4 regions of the Staphylococcus parequorum genome follow, and region 4 is predicted to be linked to each of the others. Evidence: predicted binding sites of a transcription regulator. Region 4 holds the regulator's gene; each other region holds the start of a gene.
What was found. The regulator Rex, encoded in region 4, represses fermentation and respiration genes when NADH is low (regulators of the CRP and FNR family bind a similar motif). The targets are predictions, from matches to a motif close to TTGTGAAATATTTCACAA.

Region 1 (4,584 bases), 240 kb from region 4:
GAATTTATCTGTTAAATTACCATTTTCTTCACCGAAATATTTTGCACCACCACCGAGTAAGACATCTACTTTATGTTCGCCGTTAATTTTATCATTATAAAATTGTTGTGCGATTTCATCTTTTTTATCGCGTGAATCTACGTGTGATGCATAAGCTGCAGGTGTTGCATCTGTAATCTCAGCAGTTGAAACTAAACCGGTAGATTTACCATTTTCTTTCGCTTGTTCTAATACTGTTTTAACATTTTCTTTATTTTCATCTACACCTATTGCGCCATTATATGTTTTATGACCAGAACTAAATGCAGTAGCAGATGCTGCTGAATCCGTTACATTCTCTTTTGGATCAGCTGGATTTGTACGTTGATTACCGACAAGATGTTTATCGAACGCAGTTTTTTCCATTTCTTTTGTTTCAGGATTATCTGCGAAATAACGATACGCTGAATTATAAGATGGCCCCATACCATCGCCTACTAAGAATATTACATTTTTAGGGTTTTCAGTATTTCCCATATAAGATACATCAGGTGTATCATTTGATGCTTTTCCATTACCAGAAGCATATGTTGGTTGTACATTGCCTAATGCCGAGCCAACAACAATTGCACTAGCTACAGTTACAGTTGCTAACTTATTAAATAGTTTCATAAATTAATAACTCCTTTGATATGTATTATTGTGCTTACATGTTAAGTGTAATCCATTAATTTTGCGTCAATATTTTAATAATGTAAATTTTCTGTAAAACAGTAGTTATACAAGCACTTATATCCACAGTTTTAGAGCTATTTTTTATAATAAAAAGGTTAGCTATTTTATAACTTAGTAGTTTCAGTCATAAAATAGCTAACCTATATTTCAGTTGAATTATCAACCTATGTTAAATTTGTTTATCTTTACCTAACTTATGATAGCCTTTTAAGAAAAAGAACATCGTCATGAATAATAAGAATACTATACCTATTACTACTGAGACTACTGTTTCTTTATTAAATAGCATACCTATCAATACGACAATAAAGAATGCCATTGTAATATAGTTAGTAAAAGCCCCACCTGGCATTTTGAATGGATGCCCTTCTATTTCTTCAGGATGATTTTTTCTAAACCTTAAGTGACTAATTAAAATCATAAACCAAGGCACCATGCCTGGTAATATAGATGCACTATAAACATATACAAATATACTATCTGCACCTTTAATAAATAATGGTAAAATAACGTTCAATAATGCACCGATTAAAATACCTAATGCAATTGCAATTACAGTCCAGACTGGCACACCATTTTTCATAACTTTACCAAAGAATTTAGGTAGCATACCTTTTTGAGATAAATTCAATGTCATACGACTTGCACTAAATATACCTGAGTTACAGCCAGACATTGCTGCAGTAAGTACAACAAAGTTTATTAGTCCAGCAGCAAATGTAATACCAACTTTTGCAAATGTAGCAACAAATGGACTACCAATGTTACCTAATTGATCCCAAGGATAAACTGTAACAATTACAAAAATAGCTCCAATATAGAAAATTAATATACGCCAAATGACGCCATTAACTGCACTTTTTATATTTTTTTGTGGGTCTTTTGTTTCTCCGGCAGTGATTCCAATTAACTCTACACCTTGATATGAACCAATTACAATAGATAGTGCAAAGAAGAACCCTAACCAACCATTAGGCATAAAACCACCGTGAGCCCATAAATTAGAAAGTCCAATTGCCTCTCCTCCATTACCTAACCCGAAGAAGATAATTCCAAAACCAGCAATTATCATTAAGATAATCGTTACGATTTTGATCATTGCAAACCAGAATTCAAATTCACCAAAAGCTTTAACTGACACAAGATTTGCACAAGCCAATAATACTACTACAATAACGCCTGGTATCCATTGCGGTAAATCAGGAAACCAATAATTCATATATTCTCCAACAGCTATTACTTCACTCATACCAACAACTACCCATTGGAAAATATTGCTCCAGGCTGTTAAATAACCAGCTACTGGATGTATGTAATCACTTGCAAAGTTAGCAAAGGAACCAGAAGTTGGGTGTAAATAAACCATCTCTCCCATTGCTCTCATTACTAAAAATATAAATATACCTGCAATTAAATATGCAAATATAACTGAAGGACCTGTCCATTTTATAGTGCTTGTAGCTCCTAAAAACAGTCCGACTCCAATTGTTCCACCAAGTGCAATCATTCTCATCTGACGCGCACCTAGTCCCCTCTGTAACTCATTGTTCTCATTCATAATTCAAACCCCATCTCTTTCGATTATAAATAAAGATGAAACACTTATCATGTCGCCATTATACTATAAAATCTAAAAATTGGAACAATTATTTTCGATTTATGTAAGGGCTTACATTTCCGTTATTAATTGTATTTTATTTCGTCAAAAAAAGCAAAGTAATTTTATGAATTTCACTGTTTTTGATTTTTCAAATGTCATCACGATTTATTTAAAGTGATTCACAGTGGAACATACCTACTTCAAATATAATTCATAAAATTTATTATGGAGATATTGTGAATTTATTCACAAATACTGATTGTCATAGTATACTTGTCCTAATCTATCGAAAGTGAGGATACGTAATTGAATGAGAAAAACATTAAATGGGATAAAGTCTTCTATGGTAAGGCGTGGATTGATCATGTAGTTGATACGATTAGAACCAAGGATGTACTTCAAAGTTTTTACTTTAAACGTTATTTATTACGTGCAACCATGGCTGGCTTTATATTAGGTATTATTACTGTATTCATATTGTTGATTAAAGCTTCTCTTGGAAGCGATGTGCCCTCTGGTGTTACAAATTTAGTTTCATCCGTTGCCTTTAGTTTTGCATTAGTGCTAATACTATTCACCAATTCAGAATTATTAACAAGTAATTTTATGTATTTCACTGTTGGATTGTATTATCATGTTATTAGCCCTATGCGTGTCTTAAAAATTTTCACCTTATGCTTTATAGGAAACGTGGCAGGAGGATTAATATTTTTCACACTCACACGACATTCAGATATTATGTCTCCGGAGATGTTCATACAGCTTGAAATTACAATAGAGCATAAACTATTTGCCGCAGGATTTTTAGCAATTTTAATCAAAGGGATATTCGCGAATTTTTTTATCAATATTTCATTAGTTATCGCCATGCAAATTGATGACATTCTAGCTAAAATGTTTGTCATGATGTTTGGCGTATCCATATTCGCCTTTATGGGTTATGAACATGTCGTTTATAATTCTGTATTATTTGCTGGTGGACTCGTTTATCAAAGTGATTTATTGGCAGTTATTCCTACATTAATCAATTTACTTGGTGCTGCAATTGGAAACTATATTGGCGGGGGTTTGATCATCGGATTGTTTTACGCATATTTAAATGATCATCATCAATATGACGGGCAAAGGTTGCATTAATTTTGTGACGTTCTATATTTCAAACTTTCTATGGTATAATTTTCATTAGATTTTATTACAAAGGAGTTCAACATGAATAAAATTTTACTTAAAAAAACAATTACAGTTTCTCTTATCTTTGGTGTGTTATTTTTCTTATTAAATTATGTTACTGGTTCAGATAGTTCAATTGGACAATTAATTTTAAAAAGTCTACTTGTAATTGTAGTATTTGCTATATTATATTATGTCTTATTTTCTATTGTTGATTCACCAGAACGAAAATATAAATTTGGTATCACGATTCCAATCGCATTGTTATTAGCTATTATCATATGTGCTTTAATATCTACTATAAAAGTTGGTATTATTGTCGGTTTAATTGTTGGTATCATCGCTGGTTATGTTTGGGAATATATAGAAAAAAATAAAAATGGTGGTGACAAATCATGAGTATGATTATAGGCGTTATTGTAATTATTTTACTGATTGTAAGTTTGATTCCTAATTTAAAAGCAGTAAAAGCCTCTAAAGAAACTGGGGAAAAAAATACGCGTTTTGCAATCATGGTAGGTATAGATTCAATACTACTTGTCCTCGTTGTAGCAACATTGATTTTCCAACTTTTATAATTAACAATGTTTATATTAAATATAAGCTAACATATATAATGCAGTTGAGTTCGCAACAGTGCTTTGTTTGCGTGCTAAAGGGATCCTCCATATGGAAGCTCCCTTTTTATATTTAAAATCAGGTCCAAATTTACAATTTATCTTGAAGCACAAAATAATATATTAAACTAGCGCCTAACAAATAAACCACCGTTCCTACCATAAATGATCTAAATTGTATTTTAAAAGGTATTTTTTTATTAAAAATCGGACCTAATACCAAATTACTTATCGCCAATACAATGGGTCCACCCAAGAAAAATAAAATTAAATATCCACTCATTTAATTAGCCTCTATTTTTCTCAAAGTACGTCGTAATGATTTCTTCACCGGTTAAATCTTTTCCAGTAAATGCCACTTCGCTAAAATCTTGTTTTTCTGTCATTGTATTTGTATTGACGATAACATCTAAACCAGCTAAAACTGCGGCAGTTGCACCATTAACTGAGTCTTCGATTGCTAAACAATTTCCAGGATTGTAA
Region 2 (4,584 bases), 970 kb from region 4:
TGACCAAGTTAACGCACCAACTGCATTATCTGAAGTAACTGGACAATTCATTACTATATTTGAAAATATGGATAATGAATACATGAAAGAACGTGCTGCTGATATCCGTGACGTTTCTAAACGTGTGTTAGCACATATTTTAGGTGTAGAGTTACCAAACCCAAGTATCATTGATGAAAGCGTTGTTATAATCGGAAACGATTTAACACCTTCAGATACTGCTCAGTTAAATAAAGAATTCGTGCAAGGCTTTGTAACAAATATTGGTGGAAGAACATCACACTCAGCAATTATGAGCCGTTCTTTAGAGATTCCTGCAGTTGTAGGTACAAAATCTATTACTAAAGACGTTAAACAAGGCGATATGATTATCGTTGATGGATTAACTGGTGAAGTAATTATTGATCCTACAGATGATGAAGTGATCGCTTATGAAAATAAACGTGAACGTTTCTTCGAAGATAAAAAAGAATTACAAAAATTGCGCAATGAAGAAACAAAAACAATTGACGGTAAACATGCTGAATTAGCTGCAAACATCGGTACACCTAATGATTTAAAAGGTGTTATTGAAAATGGTGCAGAAGGTATTGGTTTATATCGTACGGAATTTTTATATATGGGTAGAGATGAAATGCCTACTGAAGATGAACAATTCGAAGCCTATAAAAAAGTTTTAGAAACGATGGAAGATAAACGTGTTGTTGTACGTACATTAGATATCGGTGGCGATAAAGAGTTACCATATTTGAATCTACCTGAAGAAATGAATCCATTCTTAGGTTATCGTGCGATTCGTTTATGTTTAGACCAACCTGATATTTTCAGACCGCAACTTCGTGCATTATTACGTGCATCTGTTTACGGTAAATTAAATATCATGTTCCCAATGGTTGCAACAATCAATGAGTTCCGTGATGCTAAAGCATTATTACTTGAAGAAAAAGAAAACTTAAAACAAGAAGGTACAGAAGTTTCTGATGATATTGAATTAGGTATCATGGTTGAAATTCCTTCAACTGCTGCATTAGCAGATGTCTTCGCAAAAGAAGTTGACTTCTTCAGTATTGGAACGAATGATTTAATTCAATATACAATGGCGGCTGACCGCATGTCTGAACGCGTTTCATACTTGTATCAACCATACAATCCTTCAATTTTACGTTTAGTAAAACAAGTGATCGAAGCATCACATAAAGAAGGTAAATGGACTGGTATGTGTGGCGAAATGGCAGGCGACGAAATCGCTATTCCATTACTATTAGGCTTAGGATTAGATGAATTCTCAATGAGTGCTACATCAGTACTTAAAGCGCGTCGTCAAATCAAAGGTTTAAGCCAAAATGAAATGGAAGAATTGTCACAAAGAGCAATTAATTGTGCAACTTCTGAAGAAGTACAAGAACTAGTTGAGCAATATGCTAAATAATAAATAATAATTGAACATTTGAGTTCGAAAAAAGCTGATAGACCATTTATAGTGGCGCTATCAGCTTTTTTATTTTGCTATGAATTAAAAAAATTAAGAATTAACGTAGTAAGTCATTGCATGTTGTTAAACAGTAACTTTGTAATAACACTAAAAATCATATAGTTTAGGAAGTGAAAGATTTACTCATTCAAATGTAGAATAGCTACATTGCTTGATGATTATTCTATATTTAAAGTATGGTTGATTTTATCAATGTCAATTTGGTACATCGGCTCATTATTCAACAAGATAAAAGGTGTGGCGAAAGCATCATAGTCTATCATTTCATTTCTATATTTGGAATTTGAGATGTTTTTTTCGCTATATGACACGCCTTTATCTGACAAATAGTTTTTAATAAAAGTACAAGGTGGGCATTCATTTTGCGTATAAATAATTATTTGATCCATTAAAACTCATCCTTCCTATTTTAAATTCGATATACTTTAATATAAGAAACTTTTTAAATTATTACAAATCTTTGACTTACATGCAAGTGGTCATTAATTTGTCACTATATTTTGAACGCAACTTATTTCAATACAACGTAAAGCAGTTTATAATGAATAAACGTTGTGATTTTTGTCACAAATAAATAAAAAAGGTGATATTATGGATTCAGTTGAATTAGCCCGTTTTTTAACTGCGATGACACTCGCGGTTCATATCATATTCGCAACGATTGGTGTGGGCGTGCCATTAATGTTTGCTGTTGCTGAATTTTTAGGTATAAAAAGAAATGATCCAAAATATATAACATTAGCCAAAAGATGGTCTAAAGGATATACCATTACGGTAGCTGTTGGTGTTGTGACAGGTACAATTATTGGACTGCAATTATCACTATTATGGCCAACATTTATGCAAATGGGTGGTCACGTTATTGCATTACCATTATTTATGGAAACATTTGCTTTCTTCTTTGAAGCAATTTTCTTAAGTATCTATTTATATACATGGGATAGATTTAAGAGTAAATGGACCCATTTCCTTATTAGTATTCCCGTCATTATAGGTGGTACATTCTCAGCATTTTTCATTACAGCGGTCAATTCATTTATGAATACACCAGCTGGCTTCGATATGAAAGATGGAAAAATGGTTAACGTCCAACCTTGGGCAGCAATGTTTAACGAATCGTTCTTAATTAGATCGTTCCACGTTGTTGCTACAGCACTTATGACGATGGCATTTGTACTTGCTGCAATTGCTGCATTTAAATTATTGAAAAACAAATTCAAGAAAGATACAGAATATCATAAAAAAGCATTGAAACTAACAATGATTCTTGGCGTAGTATTTACTTTAGGTTCTATGTTAGCTGGAGATTTATCAGCTAAGTTTCTACATCAAGAGCAACCAGAAAAACTTGCTGCTTATGAATGGCACTTTGAAACAGAGTCCAATGCAGATTTAATATTCTTTGGTAGCTTAGATGAAGAAACACAAGAAGTATCAGGTGCCATAAAAATACCTGGTATACTCAGTTTCTTGGCTGACAATAATACAAACACTGAAGTGAAAGGATTAAATGAGTTTCCAGAAGAACTGCATCCACCGATGATTGTACACTATTACTTTGATATTATGGTTTCAATGGGTGTATTCTGCTTGATTATATCAGGTGCGTTTATATTAACGCTTATATTTAAGAAGTTACGCAAATTCACTTATTCAAAACCAATATTGTATGGTGCATTATTAACTGGACCAGCAGCAATGATTGCAATAGAAGCTGGTTGGTTCTTAACTGAACAAGGTCGTCAACCATGGTTGGTTCGTGGTTACCTTAAAGTAGCTGATGCTGCAACTCAAGCAGGTGGTTTAACACTCGTGACAATATTATTCGGTATCTTATATATGATTTTAATCGTGACTACCGCATATGTATTAATTCGTATGTTCAGAAATAAACCAGCATATAAAGATGTAGAAGAAAATACACCAGAAAGAGGTGATGAGTAATGATATTTGCTTATATAGGTATTACAGTACTTGGAATATTTTTATTCTCTTATATTATTATCGCCTCTATTGATTTTGGTGCTGGGTTCTTTACACTTCACGCAAAAGTAACTAAACAAGATAAACAAATAAACCATTTAATAGGTCGTTATTTAAATCCTGTGTGGGAAGTAACAAACGTATTCTTTGTATTCTTTTTCGTTGGCATCGTAGGATTTTTCCCTGATGCGGCGAAATACTTTGGTACGGTACTACTCGTACCGGCTTCAATAGCATTAATATTACTAACAATTAGAGGTAGTTTTTACGCATTTGAAAATTATGGACCTGATTCAAAACTCATTTGGTTAGCAATGTACGGCTTGTCAGGATTATTTATACCTGCAGCGCTTGCTACAACGCTAACAATATCAGAAGGGGGCTTTATCACAGGTTCAGGTGATAATATAGATTTGGACTGGCTTGAATTAGCCTTGAGTCCTTATTCATGGTCTGTCGTATTCTTAGCTGTTATATCAGTGCTATACATTTCTTCAGGTTTCCTTACGTACTATGCTTCAAAAGCTAAAGACAAACCAGCATATGATTTATTAAGATATTGGTTCTTGTTCTGGGGGCCACCGATGATTGCAATTTCATTATTCGTATTTGTATCGTTAAGACTACAAAACGAAGCGCATTTCTTAAGCGCAGTAACTGATTATTGGTGGATGTTCCTACTAAGCTTTATAAGCTTTATAGGTGTTATGGTACTTACGTTAATGAAAAAATGGCACGGATTTGCATTTATCCTTGTTATACTACAAATGGGATTTGCATTTTTCGGATATGGTGCCAGCAAAATGCCATACATTCTATACCCATATGTTCGTATAGATGAAGGCGTTGTTAATAGTAGCATGGCCATTGCTTTAATTATTGCATTTGTTTTAGGTTTACTTTTACTCATTCCATCGTTAATATTATTATTAAGATTATTTGTTTTCGACAAAGATTATGTCGAAGGAAAAAAAATAAATTATTTTTTAAAATGAGGTATTGATAGTTATTCACTAGTTCGTCTAGACTGATGAATAGCTATCTTATCCGTGATTTTTTAAATTGGAGGACGCATATGGACAAAGAGTATGTGGTTATCGGCTTAGGTC
Region 3 (4,584 bases), 340 kb from region 4:
ACGTAATACGAGCGTTTGATCATCCATCGTGACATGCTTATCCCTTGTCCCAAATACCATTGGTGGTAAAGTTGGTTTATAGACAGGTAAGTTTTCTCCAAATTGTTGGAATATTTCATGATCAATATAATAACTTTGACGTCCTGTTAATGTTCTAAATGGAACTAAACGCTCAATATTCGTTGTAAAAGGTGAATAACGCTGTCCATTTTTATTTGAACCAGGAAACACTGCGGTTGGAATAACTTCTCTTGGTTGGGCCGTCATATTTAAAAAAGTTATTTTTTCTGATGCACGTTCACTAGAAATATCTTTTAATGGCATACCTGTTTGTTGTTCTAAATCTTCATAAGATTTTTGTGATAATTTGCCATTTGTAGCTGAAGACAGATTCAATACAGCATCTGTTGCACGTCTTGCAGTATCTATTCTAGGTCTACCATTTCTCACTGAATCTTCTTTTTCATCATTCCAAGTACCGACCATATGTTTCAACTCTTCATATTGTTCTGACACTGTAAAACTCACACCATGCGCACCCACTTTAGCTTTTTCTAATAAAGGACCAAGTGTGACATATTTATCAAATATTTTTGTGTAGTCTCGATCAACAACTGTAAAGCTTGGCATTGTCTTACCAGGAATGGCTTCTACTTCACCTTTAGTCCAGTCTTTTACAATACCGTTCACATTTGATATTTCTTGTTGTGTATCATGCGCTAAAGGTGTAGTTACGACATCTTTGTATACGCTTGTCAGATGTTTTTTCGCAGTGTCTGATACTTCTTTACTTAACAATTTGAAAATATCCCAATCTGAACGTGATTCCCATAAAGGATCTATCGCTGGATTAAATGGATGTACAAAAGGATGCATGTCCGTAGATGATAAATCATGCTTCTCATACCATGTTGCAGCAGGCAAGACAATGTCTGAGTAAAGCGGTGTCGAAGTCATTCTAAAGTCTAGTGATACAAGTAAATCTAACTTACCTTCAGTATCGTCTCTCCATTGAATCTCTTCTGGCTTTACTTCTTCATTCGGTTCTGCCAATAATCCCGACTTCGCGCCGAGTAAATGTTTCATAAAATACTCTTGCCCTTTCGCAGAACTAGATATTAAATTAGAACGCCAAAGGAATAACGTTTTTGGATGATTCTTTTTCAAATCAGGATCTTCAATTGCAAACTGTGTTTCCTTTGATTTCACTGAATCTACTGCGCGTTTTAAAATCGCTTCATCATTAAATTCATTCGCATCTCTTGCTGCTTCACCAAATGACAAGCTATTTTTATTAAATTGTGGGTACGAAGGCAACCAACCTAATCTAGCTGCTAGCACATTATAATCTGCTGGATGTTGATGCTTAATATTCTCTGCTAATGGGGATTTTATACTATCCACATTAGACTCTTCATATTTCCACTGATCTGTTGCAAAGTAGAACCAACTTGTACCATTTTGTAATCTCGGTGGTCCTTGCCAATCTTTAGCGAATGCAAGTGTATTCCATCCTTCAATTGGTCTACATTTTTCTTGGCCAACATAATGCGCCCATCCGCCGCCATTCACACCTTGACAACCACATAGTAATACTAAATTTAAGATAGAACGGTAAATCGTATCTGAGTTAAACCAATGGTTAATACCTGCGCCCATAATAATCATCGATTTACCCTTTGTATCAATTGCATTTTGCGAAAATTCACGTGCCACTTGTGTAACTACATCTTGTTTCACACCAGTCACCGTTTCTTGCCATGCAGGTGTATAATATGAATTTGCATCTTTGTAGTCCTTAGCTTCTAATTCATGATTAAATCTTTTTACACCATATTGACTTGTCATTAAATCATAAACTGTAGTTATATAGCGTTCTTCTCCATTTGCAAGGGTAATTTTTTTAACCGCAATTGGTCGTACAAAAATGCCATTACCCTCATTATTGAAATATGGAAATTGTATTTTTTCTAATTCAAAATGATCTTCTACAAGACTCAGTGCTGGATCAATTTTACTACCGTCTTCATTTTCTAGTTTTAAATTCCATTGTTTTTCTTTTTCCCAACGTTGTCCCATTGTGCCATTTGGAACCGTTAAGTCCTGAGTGATTTTATCAAAAATGACAGGCTTCCATTCACTATGCTCTGTTGTTTCGCCTAAGTCATTTGCTCTTAAGAAACGACCTGCTTTAAAACCATTTTCATCTTTATCTAGCATGATAATAAATGGCATATCTGTATATTGTTTTGAATAATTTATAAAATGCGCATTGGGTTGATTAACGTAATGTTCTTGTAGTATGACATGCGTCATCGCTTGCGCAAGTGCTGCATCAGAACCAGGATGTGGCGCTAACCAATTGTCTGCAAATTTCACATTCTCTGCATAATCAGGTGCAATTGATACCACTTTCGTTCCTTTATATCGAACTTCAGTCATAAAATGTGCGTCTGGGGTACGGGTCATCGGTACATTAGAACCCCACATCATAATGTAAGAAGCGTTATACCAATCACTGGATTCAGGTACGTCTGTTTGTTCACCCCAAATTTGAGGTGAAGCAGGTGGCAAATCTGCATACCAATCATAAAAACTCAACATTTCTCCACCAAGTAAACTCACAAATCGTGCACCAGAAGCATAACTCAACATAGACATGGCAGGTATCGGTGTAAAACCAGCTATTCTATCTGGACCAAATTTTTTAATGGTATAAATAATTTGTGCAGATATGAGTTTACCTACGTCTTTCCAATTCGTTCTCACTAATCCACCTTTGCCTCGTGCTTGTTTATATATTTTTGCTTTTTCCTCATCTTCTACGATGGACGCCCAAGCTTCTATCGTATTATTATCATGAGTTTCTAGGGCTTCTACCCAAAGTTCCCACAACTTTTTACGGATATATGGATAACGAATTCTCAAAGGACTATATTCATACCAAGAAAATGAAGCACCACGTGGGCAGCCTCTAGGTTCAAATTCAGGCATATCAGGTCCACAACTTGGATAGTCTGTTTGTTGATTTTCCCATGTAATCACACCATTTTTCACAAATACTTTCCACGAGCAAGAACCTGTGCAATTCACGCCATGAGTCGTTCTAACTACTTTGTCATGACTCCATCTTTCTCTATACATTTTTTCCCATTCCCGACTCTTGCTTTCTAAGACTGACCAGTTACCATTAAATTTTTCAGTCGGCTTAAAAAAGCTTAATCCAAATTTTTTCATTGAAAACACCCTCTCAGATCATTGCCAGTAAAATTTTTAAAGTAGGATTCTATGGTTCACTTCATTCACTGCTTAACTAAATTGTACATTTTTTCACAAATTTCAAATATTAGGGAATCACCTAATAAGAGATGGAAATACCCTTAGTTTTTAAGCATCTACTCGTGTGCAAAAGCAATTTAATAAGACATAAATATAAAAGCTGAGACATGTGATATGTCCCAGCCTCATCATCTTTTTATTTTGGTGTTATCAGTTATCCTCTGAAATCACCTTATTTTATATCCTTAGTGTGAATTTCTTCATCAAAATGCTGCATTAATTGTTGTTCTATAAACAACTGTTGGCTGTGATGAAGTTCATGCTTTTCATCAGGATTAATTATGCACCATCCATCTTTTTCATAGATATCAAATGCTTGTTTAATTGCTTCTAAACGCAGTCCAGTAATTAAATATTTCTTAGGAATACTTTGGTTTAAAGCACTTTTAATATTTTCACAGGCTGCTATATCTCCAACAATCACCATGCCAGGTGATATATGGTCTAAATCATCAGAAACCTGCTCCGCAATTGTAGTTACTCTACCTATGATGTGTTTTTCATTATAAGAAGAAACATTAAATATGAGCAAGACTGGATAATCAACTTGTGTAGTCTGATATATATCCTTCATAATTTCACTCAATCGCTTCACACCCATATAAATAGCTAACGTACCTCCGTTTATAAGTGTTGTAACATCAACTTGTTGCTGATTACTTTTATTCAGATATCCTGTAGCAAAAGTGACACTATGAGCGATATTTCGAATTGTTAATCCTAAACCTACTGAGGCTACAGCAGCACTCGCTGTTGTAATACCTGGTACAACTTCAAAATCAATGCCTGCTTGTGATAATGTAACAACCTCTTCATGGACTCTACCAAAAATTGCCGGATCTCCACCCTTCAATCTAACAACACATCTATGTTGCTTTGCAGCTGAAATTAACTTTTCATTTATGACTTGTTGTTGTATATGCTTACGGTATGCTTCCTTACCCACATTTATAATTTCAATTTCTGGTCTTACTAATTGTAAAATGAATGGATTGACTAATCTGTCATACAATATGATATCTGCACTTCGAATGAGACGTTCGGCCTTTCTTGTTAATAATTCCGGATGCCCAGGTCCAGCACCTATGAGATATACTTTGCCATAAGTATTTATAGGCATATATACACAGCTCCATTATGAATTTCTACAGCGTAAACATCCACACACCCTGTATCTGGTGGCTGTACGAGACCCGTTTTCAAATCTATTTTTTGATCATGCAAAGGACAATATACAAATTCACT
Region 4 (4,584 bases):
GATCAAGCCTTTTTTTCTATGTATACCAACAGCTATATCAGTTTCTGTAACTCCAAAAAATTGGATACTTTTAAATCCCTTTAATCCGAGCGCCTCCCCTACCATATAACCTGCATGAAAATCATTATGAATGATACTGTGCAAGTCCTTATGTTCTTGACCGACAATGATAACAGGAACATCAATTTTATTAATCACTTCCATATGTCTATCTGTAATTTCTGTAGCCATTAAAATAATGCCATCGACTTTACTTCTATAAAACGTTTCTAGAGCATCAATTTCCAGTTCTGTATCGATATTTGTATAATTTAGCAATAATCTATAGTTCAAATCATCACAAACTGTCTTCACACCTTTGATTGTTTCATCTACAGCGTAAGAGTTCATTCTAGGTATGATTGCCCCTATCATATTGGTTCTATGCGCTCGTAGACTTTGTGCAAACTGATTTGGTTGGTAATCATTTTCTTGAATAATTTTATCCAACTTCTGCTTAGTTTTTAAACTTACCGAGCCATTATTAAGATATCTTGAAACTGTACTCTTCGATACGCCAGCAATTTTTGCAATATCAGATATATTTTTCATATTCTCTCACTCTCATCAATAAGCTATTCTCAATATGATTAATTCTATCATATTGCAATCGCTTTAAATACTATTTAAAATAAAAACCAACCTGATACCTTAGGTGTTTTAACCTAATAATAGCAAGTTGGTTGATCTTTCATTTATTCAGCTTTTTGAATTGTAATTGTCCAAGAAGCATCATCTAATTGTTCATAGTTTGTTATCCGATATCCTTTTTCAGCTGCCCAATTAGGTAGTGCCTCTGTTGCCTGAGTACAGTCAAAGTCTATTTTCAATTCTTCACCGTTATCCATTGTTTCCATTTTCTTTTGTGCTTCTATTAGTGGAAATGGACAAACCATTCCTACCGTACCTAATTCATGTACCATAATTAAATTCCTCCCTAATATATTTAAGTCGTTTGAGTTTGTGTTGAGACCGTATTTTCACTAGCTTGTTGGCGTTGCGCTTTTTTCATAGGTTTTATAAATATAAAGTAACTCATAAACCAAGCTCCCAAAATCATAGACGCAAGTGCAATCCAACCTTTCCATGACATCGCTGCAGTTTCTACTAAACCGTTACCTATTGAACAACCGCCAGCTACAGAAGCGCCAAATCCCATACATACGCCACCGATAACGCTATTGCGTATTGTCTTTTTATCAGGCATTCTCCATTTGAATTCTTTAGCACCTTTCGCAGCAATATAAGAACCAACGAATATACCTAGAACAAGGAATACACCCCAGTCTATCAATTTCAAGTCACCAGTTACAAAGAATTGAACTATATTTGCAGATGGTGTTGTAATACCAAGACCAGACATTCTACCTGTTGATTCACTTACAGGCCATGCGAGTAATGCAATTAGCCCAACAGCAATTGCTGCAACAAACGGGTGATATTTTTTCTCGAATAAATAGTGTCTTATACCTGTATATTTTTGCTTTAATTTTGGTATAGCAAATTTAGGTTTTGGTTTACGTAACGTTTTTACAACAAGAAGAATTGTGATGATTGTAAGTAACGCGACCCAAATCCATGTTGGTATACCAGTCGTTTGTGACATACTTGCATTAACATTTGTTGGTTTGTTCACACCATTCATTAATGGTAACAACAAACCATATTTTGTTGCCGCTGCAGTGAAGCCATAAGCAATAAGTGCCATCCAGCTTCCTATTAAACCTTCTCCAGCTCTATACCACGTACCTGTAGCACAACCTCCAGATAAAATAATACCAATACCAAAAATAAATGAACCTATTACTGTTCCGATAATTGGATACGTAGATTCTGGAATTTCTACTAAGCCTGTTGATGTTAAAATTAATAACCCAATACTTTGTACGGAAATTGCAATTAATAATGCATAAAACATTTTATTGCTTTTTTGAACGTACATATCTCTAAATCCACCAGCTAAACAAAATCGCGTTCTTTGCATAACAAAGCCTAAAAGCGCACCAACAATCAGTCCACTGATTACTAACCACGTCATATTATTACCTCTTTCCCGATAAAATCAATATGATTTATCATATTAAACTTTCCATTAAATATCAAGCCCGTTTGCTCATATTTTATAAAGTGTTAATTGTCAAAATAACTGTAGTTGGTAGTAATCATATAACTAAATACAAAAACTAGCTTTTTTAAACACTCACCACCTAACGTGTGTCTCGTGTAAATAAAAAAGCTAGCCTATTTTCATACGCTTTATTTGTTACTATAATTTTTCATAAAGAAGAGTAAAGATTGTAATTCAATACCTAAATCAATATGATGTACCTGAACATCCGATGGTGTCAGAACACGACTTGGTGTAAAGTTTAAAATACCTTTTACACCTGTTTTTACTAAAGTGTCAGCAACGTGCTGCGCTACTTCTTCAGGTGTAGTTAAAATCACTACATCAATATGTTCTTGTGCTAATATATCCGTAATTTTATCAAACGGACTGACTGTTACTTTCCCTATTTGCGTCCCTATAATTTCATCTCGTATATCAAAAGCTTCCGTTATTGTCATCTCATCATGTATTGAGAAATTGTATGTTAATAATGCTTTCCCTAAATTCCCAACACCTACAATTGCAATTTTTATCTCGTCATTTTCACTTATCTCATTTTTAAAAAAATGTAATAAGCTATCTATATTATAGCCATAGCCTTTCTTGCCTAATTCACCAAAATATGAAAAATCACGACGAATCGTTGCAGAATCAATGTTCAAGCCCTCACTTATAGTTTTTGAATTAACTCTATCTATGCCTTTAGATTTCAAAGTATTGACGAATCTATAATACAACGGTAAACGTTTCAATGTGGCACGAGGAATCTTTTCGCTTTGATTAGCCAAGATCATGTCCCCCTATTTCATTATCTATTGCTGATTTATCTTATAATCACTACAACATTATACATTATTGAATAATAAAAATAAACAATGATAGTTTTAACCACGCGTTGAATACTGTAGAATGATAATGAATAGAGAGGTGCAAATTGGATGATATTATTACAACTCAATGACTTAACTAAATCATTCGACGGAGAAGATATTTTTAATAATGTAGATTTTGAAGTTAAAACTGGTGAACGTATTGGTATCGTAGGACGTAATGGTGCCGGAAAATCTACTTTAATGAAAATCATTGCTGGCGTCGAGACATATGATAGCGGTCAAGTTTCAAAAAGCAAAAATCTCAAGCTTGGTTATCTAACACAACAAATGACTTTAAATACGAATCAAACTGTTTTTGATGAAATGTCGAAACCATTTGAAAGTATGAAAAAATTAGAATCAGAAATGAAATTTGAGACAGATTGGTTAGCGCAACATGCTGATGAATATGATACTGAGTCATATAAGACACACATCGATCGCTATGAATCTTTATCTAATCAATTTGAACAACAAGAAGGTTACCAATATGAAAGTAAAATTAAAACTGTACTGCACGGTTTGAATTTTAGTGAAGCGGATTTTAATCGTCCTATTAATGATTTTAGTGGCGGTCAAAAGACCAGGTTATCTTTAGCCCAGATGTTACTTAGCGAACCTGATTTGCTATTACTTGATGAACCTACAAACCATTTAGATATGGAAACAACTCAATGGTTGGAAAGTTACCTTAATTATTTCAAAGGCGCTATCGTTATTATTAGTCACGATAGATATTTCTTAGATAAAATTGTCAATCAAATTTATGACGTTGCGCTCGGCGATGTACAACATTACGTAGGTAACTATGGACAATTCATAGCGCAAAGAGATAAATATTATGAAAAACGTATGCAAGAATATGAAAGTCAACAAGCTGAAATTAAAAAACTTGAAACATTCGTAGAAAAAAACATCGCTCGTGCTTCAACTACGGGCATGGCAAAAAGTCGAAGGAAAATGTTGGAAAAAATGGAAAGAGTTAACAAACCTATGATTGATGCTAAAAGCGCCAATATTCAATTCGATTTTGATAGAAATACTGGAAACGATGTATTTCATATTAAAAATCTAGAAATTGGATATGAAGAAGCCATAACAAAAGGCATTAATATCGAAGCCACCAAAGGAGACCATATTGCAATCATTGGTCCTAATGGTATTGGAAAGTCTACTTTAATCAAAACAGTCGCTGGTCTCCAACAAAAGATCAGTGGAGAAATTACTACAGGTGCAAATTTAAAAGTTGGTTATTACGATCAAAAACAAGCTGAATTTAAATCAAACAAAACAATCCTTGATTATTTATGGGACCAATATCCAACAATGAATGAAAAAGATATTCGCGCTGTCTTAGGTCGTTTCTTATTTGTACAAGATGACGTCAAAAAAATCATCAATGACTTGTCTGGTGGAGAAAAAGCGCGTCTTCAACTTGCTCTACTGATGCTAGAGCGCAATAATGTGCTTATTTTAGATGAACCAACTAACCATCTAGACATAGACTCTAAAGAGATGCTTGAACAAGCGTTGTCAGATTTTAAAGGCACAATCTTATTTGTG

Region 1: AAA453_RS04815 (formate/nitrite transporter family protein) is a predicted target of Rex. The motif match lies at 2,549-2,566, and genes of this name have one in related genera.
Region 2: AAA453_RS11075 (cytochrome ubiquinol oxidase subunit I) is a predicted target of Rex. The motif match lies at 2,045-2,062, and genes of this name have one in related genera.
Region 3: AAA453_RS04375 (nitrate reductase subunit alpha) is a predicted target of Rex. The motif match lies at 3,319-3,336, and genes of this name have one in related genera.

The regions. Positions count from the first base shown of each region.
Region 1 covers NZ_CP150682.1:1,048,373-1,052,956, reverse strand. Annotated here, with positions in the region: gene AAA453_RS04825 (alkaline phosphatase) at 1-651, opposite strand, end outside; gene AAA453_RS04820 (amino acid permease) at 884-2,272, opposite strand; gene AAA453_RS04815 (formate/nitrite transporter family protein) at 2,621-3,451, shown strand; gene AAA453_RS04810 (hypothetical protein) at 3,524-3,883, shown strand; gene AAA453_RS04805 (hypothetical protein) at 3,880-4,062, shown strand; gene AAA453_RS04800 (hypothetical protein) at 4,193-4,384, opposite strand; gene AAA453_RS04795 (HAD family hydrolase) at 4,389-4,584, opposite strand, start outside.
Region 2 covers NZ_CP150682.1:2,251,800-2,256,383, reverse strand. Annotated here, with positions in the region: gene ptsP (phosphoenolpyruvate--protein phosphotransferase) at 1-1,429, shown strand, start outside; gene AAA453_RS11080 (glutaredoxin family protein) at 1,651-1,881, opposite strand; gene AAA453_RS11075 (cytochrome ubiquinol oxidase subunit I) at 2,084-3,436, shown strand; gene AAA453_RS11070 (cytochrome d ubiquinol oxidase subunit II) at 3,436-4,470, shown strand; gene AAA453_RS11065 (potassium channel family protein) at 4,551-4,584, shown strand, end outside.
Region 3 covers NZ_CP150682.1:947,957-952,540, reverse strand. Annotated here, with positions in the region: gene AAA453_RS04375 (nitrate reductase subunit alpha) at 1-3,237, opposite strand, end outside; gene cobA (uroporphyrinogen-III C-methyltransferase) at 3,512-4,459, opposite strand; gene AAA453_RS04365 (nitrite reductase (NAD(P)H) small subunit) at 4,450-4,584, opposite strand, start outside.
Region 4 covers NZ_CP150682.1:1,286,442-1,291,025, reverse strand. Annotated here, with positions in the region: gene AAA453_RS06100 (LacI family DNA-binding transcriptional regulator) at 1-591, opposite strand, end outside; gene AAA453_RS06095 (sulfurtransferase TusA family protein) at 735-962, opposite strand; gene AAA453_RS06090 (YeeE/YedE family protein) at 986-2,077, opposite strand; gene AAA453_RS06085 (redox-sensing transcriptional repressor Rex) at 2,296-2,943, opposite strand; gene AAA453_RS06080 (ABC-F family ATP-binding cassette domain-containing protein) at 3,088-4,584, shown strand, end outside.